DNA from 3 places in the Spirillospora sp. NPDC052242 genome. Region 3 is predicted to be linked to each of the others. Evidence: riboswitches for the same ligand, from Rfam matches in the RefSeq annotation. Region 3 holds a riboswitch; each other region holds the start of a gene.

Region 1 (4,704 bases), on a different contig from region 3:
GCCGTCCGTCCGGCGCCCGTCGACCGGGCGGAGGCGTGGCGGCGGGCGGACGCCTGCCTGGGCGGGCGCCCGGTCCCGGTGTCGGTCGAGGAGTTCCGGGACGGCTTCATCGTGCGGCCCGCCGAGATCGCGGCCGACGACCTCAGCCCCGTGCTGATCGTGGACCGTGACACGGGCGCGCTGAGCCGGTGGCCCGCGATGCCGTCCGACCTGCTCGCCCGCGAGTACGGGCGCCGCCGGACGCCGGGCTGAGCGCGCCCGCCTGGCCGGACGCCACGCCCGTCGCCGACACGGTGGTCGTGCGCGGTGGTCGGCGGGTCAGAGGGGGCGTTCGGCGAGGACCTTGCGCAGCTTCTCCTGCGCCCGCGCCGCCTCCCGCGCCCGGTAGGCGATCGGCATGTACCGGAGCCGTTCGGGCAGCAGCGGCGTGCCGCGGCCGATGACCGCCCCGACGGCGCGCAGGCGGCGCTCGTCCGCGGCCGTCCAGGAGAGGCCGAGCTTGGCGCGGGCGGCGGGCGGCAGCGTGCCGACCGTGACGAGCCGGCCGAGCCTGCCCCCGACGAGGCTCAGCGGCGCCACCACCGGCCGCAGCCGCGCCGGGACGTTCGGGGGGACCTTGTCCATGCTGTCCAGGACTTCGAGCGCGACCCGGTGCGGGACGAGCGTGTTCTCGACCATGTCGTCGAAGTAGTCCCAGTAGTCGGCGATCGTCGCCGGGAACATCCGCTCGGGCACCCGCAGGATGCGGCCGAGGTCGAGGAACTCCTCGTAGACCTGCTTCTGCTCCTCGTCGCTCATCGGCTCCGGCGCGAAGTAGCGGGACGCGGTGACCGCGGCGTAGAAGCCGGTCAGGTGCACCCACGCCCACGGCTCCGCGGACAGCGCGTGGTGCCGGTTCCCGTCCTCGTCGACCGCGCTGAGCGGCTTGTGCATCTCCCGGAGGCGGCGGCCCTCGTCGATGGCCTCCTGCCCGCCGTAGACCCAGGTCTGCACCGACGCGAAGCTGCGCATGGCGCGTCCGACCGGGTCGGTGCGGAAGCTCGACAGGCGGTCCACCACGGTGCCGATCGCCGGATGCATGGACTGCAGGATGAAGACGCTGTTGCCGGCCACCGCCGAGCTGTACAGGCCCATCGTGTCCCACAGGATCGAGCCCGGCCCGAAGGGGACCGGTTCCCGGACGTTCTCCCGGGCCGGGACGATCTGCCCGGTCGCCGTCTGCCCGGTCGCCGTCTGCCCGGTCGTCATCTCCTCGGTCGTCATCTCCTCGTCATTCCTTCCGCGCACAGGGGGCTACGGGATAAGTTGAACGCGAATAAGCAGTCGCTTACAAGTCGCGTTCGCTGTGAGGTGCCGCATGAGCCGCCCACCTGGACTGACGCCCCGCAGAATCCCCCGGCAGGACCGCTCGCGCCGCACGGTCGAGGCGATCCTGGACGCCGCCACTCGCGTTCTCGCCGAGCGCGGGTACGACGGCGCGTCCACCAACCGCATCGCCGCGGCCGCGGGGATCAGCAACGGATCGCTCTACCAGTACTTCCCGAACAAGGACGCCATCATGGTCGCGGTGGTCGACCGGTTCGCCGACCACCTCACCGAGCGGCTCGGCGCCCAGATCGACGCCACGATGACCGAGCCGTGGCCGGTCGCCGGCCGCGCCCTCCTGGACGTCCAGATCCGGCTCTTCGAGGAGCACGCCGACCTGCTGCGCATCATCGTCGAGCAGATCCCGCGGCTCGGCCCGTTCGACAAGCTCGCGGGGCTGCAGCGGCGGCTGACCGACCTGGTCCGCGTCCAGCTGCTGCTGAACCGGGCCGACTTCCGCGAGGACCTGGACGTCGACACGACGCTGTGGATGCTGACCGAGATCGTCGGCTCGGTCTCGGTGCGGTACGTGCTCGACCGTCCGGCCGTCCCGCACGAGCGCATGGTGGACGAGCTCGCCGACCTGGTCATCGGCTACCTGCGGGGCTGACCGCGGCCGGGGCGGACTTGGCCTCCCCTTTGCGGTCTTTTGGGGCTTTGGTACCGTCATGCCCACATTGGCGCCCGGAGGGGCGCCCGGATCATCGATCAGTGTCCGCGTCACCCGGCACGCGTGCGTGCGGGTGGCGGCGGCGACGCCGAGTCCGCGTCCGCGCGGAGCCGGGGAACCAGCGCGATCGACGCCCGGACCGGCCGGTCCGCGTCGCTTCGCAGGGGTGAATCGACGCCTCGCCACGAGGCGTCGTAGGGCGTCTTCCATGCCCGAATCCGTCAGCTAACCCGGTAGGCGGCATGGAAGGAGCAGTCGTGACAGGTCGGCACGTCATCAAGACCAAATTCTCCGCCCCGCTGGCCGGGATGGCCCTCGCGGGCATCTTCGCCGGATCCCTCGGGCTGGCGTCCGCGGGCGGCGGCGAGGACCCCGGCGGCGGACCGCGAGCCGCGGCGCTCTCGGCGAACCACGCCGCGCCGTCGGCGGCTCCCAAGGAGCGCGAGAGCGGACCCCCGAAGCTCCCGGCCGACTGCAAGCCGGAGGAGGCCGCCGAGCTCGAGTACGACAACGGCCGCATCCCGGACGAGGAGCTGTGCCCGCTTCCGCAGGAGGACGAGTCGCTCCGGGCCGACGCGGCCGCGGCGTTCTACAAGCTGAACGCCGCCTACCACGAGCGGTTCGGCGAGGAGATGTGCGTCCGCAGCTCCTACCGGAGCTACGAGCGGCAGGAAGAGCTGTACGAGAGCATGCCCGCGGGCATGGCGGCGGCCCCCGGCAACAGCAAGCACGGCCTCGGCATCGCCGCCGACCTGTGCGGCGGCGTCGAGGAAGAGGGCACGCCGCAGTTCGAGTGGCTGGAGGACAACGCCGAGGACTACGGCTGGATCCACCCGGACTGGGCCTACAGCAACCCGTACGAGCCCTGGCACTGGGAGTTCGACGTCGGCCAGGACGACTGACGTCCCCCCGGCGCCCCGGCGGGCTCCGAACGTCCGGGGGCGGGCGGCCCCTCCGCTCGTCCCCGGGCGCCACGGGTCGGCGTCGCGGTCGGCGTTGCGCCCCGCCCCGACCGGTGCAAGAATCCGATTCGTGTGAGCGAGAATCAAGTTTCCGGCCGGTCGGACGACGTCGCGAGCCGCATCGCCCGGCGCACCCTGGCCAAGCGGGGCGAGGTCTACGCCGGGGAGGTGCGCCGCCTCCTCGACGCCGCGCTCGAGGTGATGCGGGAGCGCGGCACCGCGTCGCGCCCGCGCGTCGCCGACATCGTGGGCGCCGCGGGACTGTCCAACGAGGCGTTCTACCGGCACTTCCGCTCGAAGGACGCGCTGGTCGCCGCGCTGCTCGAGGACGGGACCGAACGCCTGCACGGCTACGTCGCGCACCAGATGGCCAAGGAGCCGACCCCGCAGGGGCAGGTGCGCGCCTGGGTCGGCGGGGTGTTCACCCAGGCCCGGGAGGAGATCGCCGCCACGACCCGCGCGGTCCTGTGGAACGCCGGGGCGCTCAGCGAACTGGCCGGGTCCAAGCCGCCCGTCGCCAGCGGCCGCCTCGCCGAACTGCTGCCCGGGCCGTTCCGCGAACTGGGCAGCGTCGACCCCCTCCTGGACGCCTCGCTCGCCGCGCACGCGACCTTCGGCCTGCTGGCGGACTACGTGTGGGGCGGCACCGAGCCCACGGACGGCGACGTGGAGCGCGTCACGGCGTTCTGCCTCCGCGCGATCACACCGGCGGACACCGGAGCGGAGGACGGGAACGCCCGCCCGCGGGAACGGTGAGGCCCGGGCCCCGCTACGGTCGGGTCACCTCTCGGGCTTGCGGGCGACCCCGCAGGCTCCCAGGTTCTCGATCTCGTCGCCGGGCTCCTTCTCGGCCGGGTCCAGTTCGGGGCGCCAGCGGAACGGGTCGACCAGGCCGGGCTCCAGCAGCTCGAAATCGGCGAACAGCGCGGTGATCTCGTCCCGGTCCCGCAGCGTCCCCAGGCCCATCGTGCCCTGGTACGCGGCCGCGACGTCCTGGAGAGCCGGGAGCACGTGGCTGATCGTGAGGAAGCTGCCCGGGACGAGCCGGTCGCGGAGGCGGGCCAGCAGCTCGGCGGGCTTGGGGTCGGGCAGGAAGTGGAACAGGGCCAGCGCGCTCACCGCGACCGGCTCGCCGAAGTCGAGCGTCCGGGCCGCCTCCTGCAGGATGCGGTCGATGTCGACGACGTCGGAGTCGATGTAGGCGGTCGCGCCCTCGGGACGGCTGGTCAGCAGCGCGCGGGCGTGGGCGAGCACGATCGGGTCGTTGTCGACGTACACCACGCGGGACTCGGGGGCCACGCCCTGCGCGACCTCGTGCAGGTTGGGCGAGGTCGGCAGTCCGGTGCCGAGGTCGAGGAACTGGCGGACGCCGTGCTCGCCCGCGAGCACGGCGACGGAGCGGGCCAGGAACCTGCGGTTGGCGAGCGCCAGCGGCCGCAGCTGCGGGCAGATCTTCAGCACCTGCCCGCCGAACGCGCGGTCGGCCGCGAAGTGGTCTTTGCCGCCGAGGTAGAAGTCGTAGACCCGGGCCGGGTGCGGCTCGTCGGTGCGCAGGTCCGCCGGGGGGTTCTCGGTCATGGAGGTCGCTTCCTAGCGGGGAGCCGGTGTGATCATTTACTTGCAGCGTAGCGGCGAACCGGCCCTTTGGACCTGTTCGGACGAAACTCGTCCGCGACCGCCCGCGTACCACTGCACCGGCGAGCGCGC
Region 2 (4,704 bases), on a different contig from region 3:
CCTGCAGGCGTTCATCATCGCGACCCTGCTGCGCGTCGCGCAGGGCTCGGCCACCGTCGCGCTGACCACGACCGGCGGGCTGATCGCCGGGGCGGTCGCGGACGCCGGCCTCGGCGACGTCAAGCTGGTCCTGCTCGTGGTCGCCATCGCGGCGGGCGCGACCGTCCTGTCGCACGTGAACGACTCGGGCTTCTGGCTGGTGAGCCGCCTGTTCGGGATGGACGAGAAGACCACGCTCAAGACCTGGACCGTCCTGGAGACGACGCTCGGCCTGTCGGTGTTCGCGATCGCCTCGCTTCTTTGGCTGGTCGTCTAGTTCCGGTGGGGGCGGGCGCCGGTCAGGACGGGGCGCCGTGGCCGCCCAGCCGGCCCATCTCGTCGGCGACCTCGACGCAGATCGCGGTCATCGCGGCCCGCGCCACCTCGGACTCGCGGCCGGCGACGGCCTCGGCCACCACGAGGTGGAGCCGGCGCGCCTCCGGCTTGGGCCGCGCCGGCATCAGCCGGTGCCGCGTGCGCCCGCGCAGCACCTCCTCCACGACGTGGGCGAGACCGGCGAACATCACGTTCCCCGACGCCTCGAGCAGCAGCCGGTGGTAGGCGATGTCGTGCTCGAGGAACGTGGCCAGGTCGCCGGCCGCGCCCGCCGTCTCCATCGCCGCCCCGAGCTCGACGATCCGGTCCCGCTGCCGGGCGTCCGCGTACCGGGCGGCCAGCGCGGCGGCGGGCGGCTCGATCGCGGTGCGCAGCTGCGAGAGCTGGTGCAGGTGGACGTCCCGTTCCGGCCCGCCGAGCCGCCACCTGATCACGGCGCGGTCGAAGGAGTCCCACTCGTCCTCCGGCAGGACGGTGACGCCGGTGCGGCGGCGGCTGGCGACCAGCCGCATCGACGCGAGCACCTGCACCGCCTCCCGGGCGACCGTCCGGGAGACGCCGAACTCCTGCTGCACCCACTCCAGGTTGACCTTCGACCCCGGCTCGAGCGCCCCCGAGATGATCAGCGGTCCGAGCTTGGCGAGGACCTCCTCGTGCAGGGTCGGCATGCCCGCCAGCGTACCCGCGGGCGGCGCGGCGCCCCGGCCGCGATGTGGCCGTCCCGGGGCCGGCCGGTGGAGAGTGTGGGGGTCCCGTGCCGATCGGATGGAGGGGGAACGCCATGGCCTCTCGGACGCCCCGCGGCCCGTACGCGAAGTCGGCGGCGATCCGGCGCCGCGTGCTGGAGGCGTGCGTGGACGCCTTCGCGCAGACCGGCTTCTACGGCGCCACGATGAAGGACGTCGCCAAGCGCGCCGGCATCAGCTACACCGGGCTGCTGCACCACTTCCCCCGCAAGGAGGACCTGCTGCTCGCGGTGCTGGAGTTCCGCGGCGAACGCAGCGCCGGCCTGCTGGCGGCGGCCGGCGGGCGCGACCCCGCCGGGGAGCCGCTGCAGGCGCTGCGGGGCATGCTCGCGGTGGCGGCCGACAACGCGCACAGCCCGGGCCTGCTGGAGCTGCACTGCGTGATCTCGGGCGAGGCGACGTCGCCGCACCATCCCGCGCACGCCTACTACGCCGACCGCTACGGCAGGCTCCGCCGCTTCTTCACGGCCGCCTTCACCGCCCTGGACGAACGCGGCGAACTGCACTCGCGGCTTCCGCCGGAGACCCTCGCCACCATGACGATCGCCCTGCTCAACGGCCTGCAGGCCCAGTGGCTCTACGACCGCGAGACCGTCGACGTCCAGGACGGCCTGCGCGCGTTCCTGGCGTCCGTCGTCCCCGCGCTGGACGGGTGACCCGGCACCGCGCCCGGGTCCGGGGGCCGTCCGGAGACGCCGAAGGCGCCCGGCGGGATGCCGGGCGCCTTCGGGCGTGATCGGGGGATCAGGCGTAGTCGGGGTAGCCGTAGCCGACGACCTGGCCCTTGTCGCGGGTCTTCTCCTGGACGGAGTTGTCGACGTTGCCCTCGATGGTGCTGATGGTGCCGTCGCCGTTGTCCTTCTCGACGATGCCGACGTGGTCGATGGCGCCGATGTCGCCGCCGGAGCCCGCGCTCCAGTCGTAGAAGACGACCGCGCCGGGCTTGGCCTTCTGGCCCCAGCGGCCCTCGTCCTTGAACCAGCTCGCGTGCTGGACGGTGTAGGCGTCCCAGCCCATGTTCTTGACGCCGGTCTGCGAGCCGAGCCAGGACACGAACATGTCGCACCACTGGGCGCCCTTGTAGGCGTCGACGGAGAAGCCGCCGTCGCGGGCCGCGGTCGCCTCGGCGTGCGGCGTCGAGACGTACCAGTCGTGGAACTTGGTCATGTCGCCCGGGCCCTCCTCCTGGATGCCGACCTGCTCCTTGGCCAGGTCGATCACCTCGGACGCCTCGACGGCGCGCGGCGGGACCTTCCAGCCCTCGGCCTTGGCCTCGGCCGCGGTCATCGCGCCCGACGCCTCCGTCTTCGCGGAGTTCTGCGCCACCGCGACGGCGCCGCCGCCGGCCGCGCCGTGCGCCTCGGTGGCCGCGTCGGCCCCGCCGAGCGGGTGGAACGTGGCGAGCCCGACGGTGCCGGCCAGCACCGCGCCGACGGCGACGCCGACGGCCCGCTCCTCCGCGCTCAGCCGCTTGACGGCCGCGACGGGGGCCAGCCGCTGCACGGCGGACTGAGGGTTGAGACGCTTCACGGACTCGCTAATACGATCGAAACGACCGGTCATGCAGGGAATCTCCTTGTCTCCCATGGCGCCTACCGGGTTAGCTGACGGATTCGGGCATGGAAGAGCCCTACGGCGCGCTCGGGACGCGCCGATTCACCCCTGGTACTCGGGTCCCCGGCTCCGCTCGGCCCTCAGGGCCTCGTGCGGACTCGGCCTGCGCGCCGCGATACGGCGCTGGATTGTCAGATTTCGCTGAGCGATGGCTCTGGGATTTTCTGAGCGACTGCTCTGGAAGAGGCGCGCGTTCCTGGCGCGCGTCGCGTGCGTGATCCGCTCCGCGACGACGGCCGCATCCCTGGCACGGCCGACCGCAGCATTCGAACTGCTGCGAGGTTCAGGTTGAAGGTACCAACCATCCCCAGGAAAGCAAACCCGACCAAAAGCGATCTTTTCCCTGGTCAAGCAGCTTCCAAGGACTTACCAACACCCACCCGCAGGATGTTCTTCCCGATCTTTTCCCACCCGCCCCGATCCGCCCGGACACGGCCCGTTCCGCCCGCCTCCGCCGCCGTCCGGACGCGCGCAGGAGCCCGCGCAAACCGGGCCGACCGGGCGCTCCGACATCCCACGGATCACCGGAGGGCGTGTGACGGAGAGCACCACGGCCGAGCCGCGCGGCGGGCACGCGGTCCGGCGCCGGTGACGCCCCTCACCCCGCCGGCCCGTCAGCCGGTGAGGGCGGCGCGCTCGCGGGCGGCGCGGATCGCGGCGGACAGGCTCGCGATGTCGTAGGCGCCGTGGTGCCGACGCCCGTTGACGAAGAAGGTGGGTGTGCCCGCGACGGTGCTGAGGTCGGCCGACTCGACGTCCGCGGCGACGCGGGCGACGCCGGCGCGGGCGGCCATGTCCCGGTCGAAGCGGGCGACGTCCAGGCCGATGCGGGCCGCGTGCGCGCGCAGGTCGCCGGCGCGCAGGGCGCCCTGGTGGGCGAGCAGCGCGTCGTGCATCTCCCAGAAGCGGCCCTGGCGCGCGGCGGCCTCCGCGGCCTCGGCGGCGAGCTGCGCGTGGATGTGGACGTCGGTCAGCGGGAGGTGCCGCCAGACGTAGCGCACGTCGTCCCCGAACTCCGCGAGGAGTTCGCGGACGACGGGTTCGGCGCGCCCGCAGTAGGGGCACTCGTAGTCGCCGTACTCGACCATCGTCACCGGGGCGTGCCGCGGTCCGCGCACGTGATCGTGGTCGGGGTCGACGGGCACGGCCAGGTCGACGATCGCCTCCGCCTTCCCCAGCAGCGCGCGGAGCCGCGGCTCGGGCGGCAGGACGGCGATCACGGCGGTGACGAGCCGGGACGTCAGGAACGCGAGCACGAGCGTGCTCAAAATGCCGATCTTGGCGTCGTCCAGGTGCTCGCCGTGGAAGGCGTGCGTCGCGATGAGGAGGGAGACGGTGAACCCGGCCGCGGACAGCGTGCCGCCCGCGGTCAGCGCTCCCCAGCCGATCGGGATCCGGATGCGCCCGCGGGACGCGGCGGTGGTCAGCGCGGCCGCGGCGACGACGCCGAGCGGCTTGCCGACGCCGTACCCGATGAGCACGCCGAGGGTCACGGGCGAGGTGAAGGCCCGCGCCAGCTCCCCGCCGCCGACGTCGATCCCGGCGTTGGCCAGCGCGAACACCGGGACGATCACGTAGCTCGTCCACGGGTGGTACATGCGCTGCAGGCGGTCGTTCGGGGAGATCGCCGACGCGATGCGGGCGCGCACGTCCCGTCCGAGTTCGGGGGTGGGCTGCTCGCGGAACAGCCGGAACAGCCCGCTGGCCTGCTCCAGGTCGGCGCGCTGCGCCGGGTGGGCGTAGGTGAGCAGCCCCATGGCCAGCCCGGTCACGATCGGGTCGACGCCCGATTCGAGGAGCGCGGCCCACAAGACGACGCCGAGCAGCGCGTAGACCGCGCCCCGGTGCACGCCGAGGCGCCGCACGAGCAGGATGGCGGCGAACGCGACGGCGGCGGCGGCGAGCGCGGGCACGGAGAGGCGGTCGCCGTAGGCGACGGCGATGACGGCGAGGGCCAGGAAGTCGTCGA
Region 3 (4,704 bases):
ACGTCGCGGATGAGCGTCCGGTGCGTGCAGGTGCCGACGGGGGTGTGCGTCGTCTGGCGGTACCACAGCCGGGAGGATCGGCTGGCGAGGAGGTTGGAGCGGGTCGAGCGGCTCGCGCAGCTGGGGTTCGGGGAGTGGGACCTGGTGACGGGCGAGGCGGAGTGGACGCCGCAGATGCTCGCGAACTACGGGCTGTCGCCGGACGAGGTGCCGCCGATGCCGCACGATCTGCCGAAGGTGGTGGCCGACGACGATCTGCCGCTGGTGGAGGAGGCCCTGCAGACGCTGTTCTCGCGGCGGGAACCGGTGGAGGCCGAGCACCGGGTGATCGGGGCGGACGGGAGGCCGCGGCACCTGTGGCTGTTCGCCGAGCCGGTTCTGGACGACGCGGGCCTGCCGGTGTCGGTGAACATCGTGTCGCAGGACATCACGCGGCGGCGGGGCGTGGAGCGGGCGCTGGCGGACACGCGGCGGCAGATGCTCAAGCAGCAGGCGCGGACGGCGCAGGAGCGGCGGGTCGCGGTGACGCTGCGGCGGGCGATCCTGCCGGACGAGGGCGAGGTGGAGCGGCTGCCGGGGGTGCGGATCGCGCTGCGCAGCCTCGCGGCGGAGAGCGCGGCGCGGATCGGCGGCGACTGGTTCGCGACGCGGGGGCTGCCGGACGGACGGGGCCTGTTCGCGATCGGGGACGCGGCGGGGCACGGGCTGCCCGCGGCGGCCGCGATGGCCCGGACGCGGAACGGGCTGCTGGGGCTCGCGTTCACCGGGGAGCCGGCGGGCCGGCTGGTGGGCTGGCTGAACGAGCTGGTGGGGACGATGGACCCGCCCGCGACCGGCACCGCGATCGTGGGGCATTTCGATCCGGACCGGGGCGTCATGGAGTGGACGTGCGCGGGGCATCCGCCGCCGATCCTCGTGCGGGACGGACATGCCGCGCCGCTCGAGGTCGTCCGGGATCCGATGCTCGGCGCGATGCCGGGCTGGGAGTACACGACGATCAAGACTCCGCTGGTGCGGGGCGACATGGTCTTCCTGTACACGGACGGCCTGGTGGAGCGGCGGGACGCGGACCTGGACGAGCGCATCGAGCGGCTCACGCGGATCCTCGAAGAGGGCTCGGGGCGTCCGGAGGTGGCGCTGGACGAGGTGCTGGCGCGGATGGAGCACGACCGGGCGGCGGACGACACGACCCTGTTCGCGCTGCGGGTCGAGTGACGGACGCCGCCTCTGACCTGCGTCGATACGGTGATGTGACTTAGGGCACACGATGTGGGGCCGGGGACGGCCGGTGGGCGGCGATGAGCCGTCGCGCCGGCCGTCCCGTCGATCTTCGGGCGGGTTCGGGGGCGGTGCGCCGTAGGCCCCGTGGAGAAAGGGTTCCGGGACCGCCGGTAAAGATCGGGAAGAACATCCTGCGGGTGGGTGTTGGGATGTCCTTGAAAGCCACTTGACCAGGGAAAAGATCAATTTTGGCCTGGTTTGCTTTCGCGGAGATGGTTGGTACCTTCAACCCGAATCTCGCAGCGCGATCCACGCGTTGTACCGGCCGTGCCAGGGGCGCGGCCGCCGGTCGCGGAGCGGTCCACGCACGCGACGCGCGCCATGCACGCGCGCCCCTCAGAGCAGTCGCTCAGAGAAATCCGACAATCCAGCGCCGCACGCGCGGCGTGAAGGCCGAGTCCGCACAGGTCCACGAGGGCCGCAGCGGAGCCGGGGACCCAAGTTCCAGGGGTGAATCGGCGCGTCCCGAGCGCGCCGTAGGGCTCTTCCATGCCCGAATCCGTCAGCTAACCCGGTAGGCGTCATGGGAGACAAGGAGATTCCCTGCATGACCGGTCGTTTCGATCGACTTTCCGAGTCCGTGAAGCGCCTCAACCCCCAGTCCGCGGTCAAGCGGCTGGCCCCCGAACTCGCGATCAAGCGCATGACCCCGGAGGACCGGGCCGTCGGCGTCGCCGTCGGCGCGGTGCTGGCCGGCGCCGTCGGGCTGTCGGTGTTCAACCCCATGGCCGGGGCGAGCGCGGCCACCGAGGCCGCGAGCACGACCGTCCAGAAGGCCGCGGCCGTCACGCACACCGCGGAGAAGGCCGAGTCGGCGTCGACGATGAGCCTCGCCGAGGCCAAGGCCCAGGGCTGGAAGGTGCCGCCGCGCGCCGTCGAGGCGTCCGAGGTGATCGACCTGGCCAAGGAGCAGGTCGGCATCGAGGAAGAGGGCCCGGGCAACATGACCAAGTTCCACGAGTGGTGGACCTCGACGCCGCGCGCCGAGCAGGCCGCCAGCAGCGGCGGCTTCTCGGTGGACGCCTACGACGGCGCCGCCTGGTGCGACATGTTCGTCTCGTGGCTCGGCGCGCAGACCGGCGTCAAGGGCATGGGCTGGGACGCCTACACCGTGTCGCACGCCAAGTGGTTCGAGGACCAGGGCCGCTGGGGCCAGAAGGCCAAGCCGGGCGCGATCGTGTTCTTCGACTGGGGCGCCGGTTCGGACGGCTCCATCGGCGACATCGACCACGTCGGGATCGTCGAGAAGGACAACGGCGACGGCACCGTCAGCACCATCGAGGGCAACAGCAACAACGCCGTCGAGGAGAGGGTCCGGGACAAGGGCCAGATCGTGGGCTACGGCTACCCCGAGTACGCCTGATCGACCGGCACCGGCCGATCACGAAGGCGCCCGGCGCTCCGCCGGGCGCCTTCGGCGTCCCCACGGTAATGCGAACCATTGACAGGCTTTGGTCGCGCTTGGACCTCCCTCCGCCGTTCCTGGAAAGGAATCCCTGGCACGCGGCGTAGCGGAGGGAGGCCCATGCGGGTGCGCCCGGATGTCAGTGTGGTGGTGATCGCCTACAACGACGCGCGGCGGCTGCCCCGGGCGGTCGCCTCGACGCTGGCGCAGTCGCTGCGCTCCGTGGAGACGGTGATCGTGAACGACGCGAGCACCGACCGCACCGGGGACGTCGCGGAACGCCTCGCCGCCGCGCATCCGGGCCGGGTCCGGGCCGTGCACCTGCCGGTGAACTCCGGGGGGTGCGGCCGTCCGCGCAACACCGGGGTGGAGCGTTCGGACGGCCGGTTCGTCATGTTCCTCGACAGCGACGACCTGCTGGACCGGCACGCGTGCCTCAACCTGGTCGCCGCGGGCGAGGAGACCGGCGCCGACCTGGTCTCGGGGCTGTGCACGAGGGTGTTCCTGAACCGGCCGCCGGACGCGAAGAACCGCACGCGTCCCTGGTATCCATGGCTGTACGAGCGCAGCGCCGTCTACGGTTCGCTCAGCGAGAACCCCGATCTGCTGTACGACACGCTGTCCACGAACAAGGCGTACCGCAGGGAGTTCCTGGACGAGCACGGGCTGCGGTTCGTCGAGCGCCTCCACTACGAGGACCTGCTGTTCACCGCCGAGGCGTACCTGGCGGCCCGGCGGACCGCGCTGATCCCGCACCGCGTCTACAACTGGCTGGTCAAGGACGCCGCGGCGGGCCCGTCGATCTCCAACCGGCGCGCCGAGCTGGCCAACTTCGCGGACCGGCTGGAGATCCACCGCCGCATCGACATGCTGTTCGCGCTCCGCGGCGCCCACGGGCTGAAGCGCGCCAAGGACGTCAAGTTCCTCAACCATGACCTGCTGCTGTACCTGCGGGAGCTGCGCGGCCGCGACCCCGGCCACCGGGCGCGGTTCCTCGACCTGGCGGCGGGCTACCTCGCCGAGCTGGACCCGCGGTCGTTCGAGGACGCCAACCCGATGGCGGCGGTCGCCGCGTACCTGATCCGCGAGGGCGATCACGCGGCGGCGCTGGCCGCGGCCGAGCACCGTCCCGAGCATCCCGTGCTGGGCGCGCCGCTGGCGGAGCGGGACGGCCGCGTCTACTGGGGCGCGCGCCCGCCGCGCGGGGGGCTCGGGCGGCGCGTGCTGGACGTCACCGGGTTCGGCTTCCACCTGCGGCCGCTGCGGGAACTGTGCCCGGGCAACACGGTGACGCGGCTGGAGGTCCGGGACGGCTGCGCCCGCATCGCCGGGTACGTCCTGAACCCGCTCGGCCGGGTGCCGCCGGACGCCGACCTGTCGGCCGTGCTGGTGTTCCGGGACCGCCGCGGGCGGGCGCCGGCGGCGCGGGTCGGCGCGGACGTCGAGCACCGCGGCGACCGGCTGGCCTGGCGGGCGGAGTTCGACCCGCGGCGCCGCGTCCGGCCGATCGGCTTCGTCGACCCGCTGTGGGACGTCCGGCTGCGCGTCACGGTGAACGGGGAGACGATGGTCACCCGTCCGGGCAGCGGCACCGGATCGCCCCCGCTGAACGACGTGGACCTCCCGGTGCGCCCGCGGCTGACCCGCTTCGCCGGGGACGTCCTGCGCTCGCACGTGACCGCGTCCGGGCACCTGTCGTTCGTCCTGGACGGGCGCGGCCGCGGCGCGCGGTTCACCGGGGCGGTCGTGCGGGGCGCGGCGGGGACCCCGGCGGGACGGCGCTCCTGGCGGCGCGCGCGGCGGCTGCGCCGGTCGGCGCGCCGGGCGCTGACGTCGCGGCGGACGAAGACCGCGGTGTTCAACCGGGTCCTGACGCGGCTCCCGGTGCGGCCCGGGCTGGCGGTGTTCGAGAGCCACCTCGGCCGGTCCTATTCCGACAATCCCAAGTACATTTACCGCGAGCTGCGCCGATCCGGACACGCGGTGGACGCGGTGTGGTCCTACCGGTCGTCGCCCGA

Evidence for each region. A riboswitch is a leader RNA that binds a small molecule or an ion and turns the genes downstream of it on or off. The one in region 3 is predicted to bind cyclic di-AMP.
Region 1: it holds a riboswitch for cyclic di-AMP, as region 3 does, so the genes downstream of both, AB0L25_RS26170 (M15 family metallopeptidase) here and AB0L25_RS21975 (CHAP domain-containing protein) in region 3, are expected to answer to the same signal.
Region 2: it holds a riboswitch for cyclic di-AMP, as region 3 does, so the genes downstream of both, AB0L25_RS18800 (CHAP domain-containing protein) here and AB0L25_RS21975 (CHAP domain-containing protein) in region 3, are expected to answer to the same signal.

The regions. Positions count from the first base shown of each region.
Region 1 covers NZ_JBFAUZ010000034.1:35,756-40,459, reverse strand. Annotated here, with positions in the region: gene AB0L25_RS26185 (SUKH-4 family immunity protein) at 1-252, shown strand, start outside; gene AB0L25_RS26180 (oxygenase MpaB family protein) at 319-1,263, opposite strand; gene AB0L25_RS26175 (TetR/AcrR family transcriptional regulator) at 1,358-1,975, shown strand; cyclic di-AMP (ydaO/yuaA leader) riboswitch at 2,112-2,289, shown strand; gene AB0L25_RS26170 (M15 family metallopeptidase) at 2,293-2,937, shown strand; gene AB0L25_RS26165 (TetR/AcrR family transcriptional regulator) at 3,070-3,753, shown strand; gene AB0L25_RS26160 (SAM-dependent methyltransferase) at 3,778-4,575, opposite strand.
Region 2 covers NZ_JBFAUZ010000021.1:68,782-73,485, forward strand. Annotated here, with positions in the region: gene AB0L25_RS18785 (GntP family permease) at 1-316, shown strand, start outside; gene AB0L25_RS18790 (FadR/GntR family transcriptional regulator) at 339-1,043, opposite strand; gene AB0L25_RS18795 (TetR/AcrR family transcriptional regulator) at 1,157-1,777, shown strand; gene AB0L25_RS18800 (CHAP domain-containing protein) at 1,866-2,651, opposite strand; cyclic di-AMP (ydaO/yuaA leader) riboswitch at 2,697-2,824, opposite strand; gene nhaA (Na+/H+ antiporter NhaA) at 3,350-4,704, opposite strand, start outside.
Region 3 covers NZ_JBFAUZ010000026.1:52,584-57,287, forward strand. Annotated here, with positions in the region: gene AB0L25_RS21970 (PP2C family protein-serine/threonine phosphatase) at 1-1,215, shown strand, start outside; cyclic di-AMP (ydaO/yuaA leader) riboswitch at 1,663-1,816, shown strand; gene AB0L25_RS21975 (CHAP domain-containing protein) at 1,829-2,644, shown strand; gene AB0L25_RS21980 (CDP-glycerol glycerophosphotransferase family protein) at 2,807-4,704, shown strand, end outside.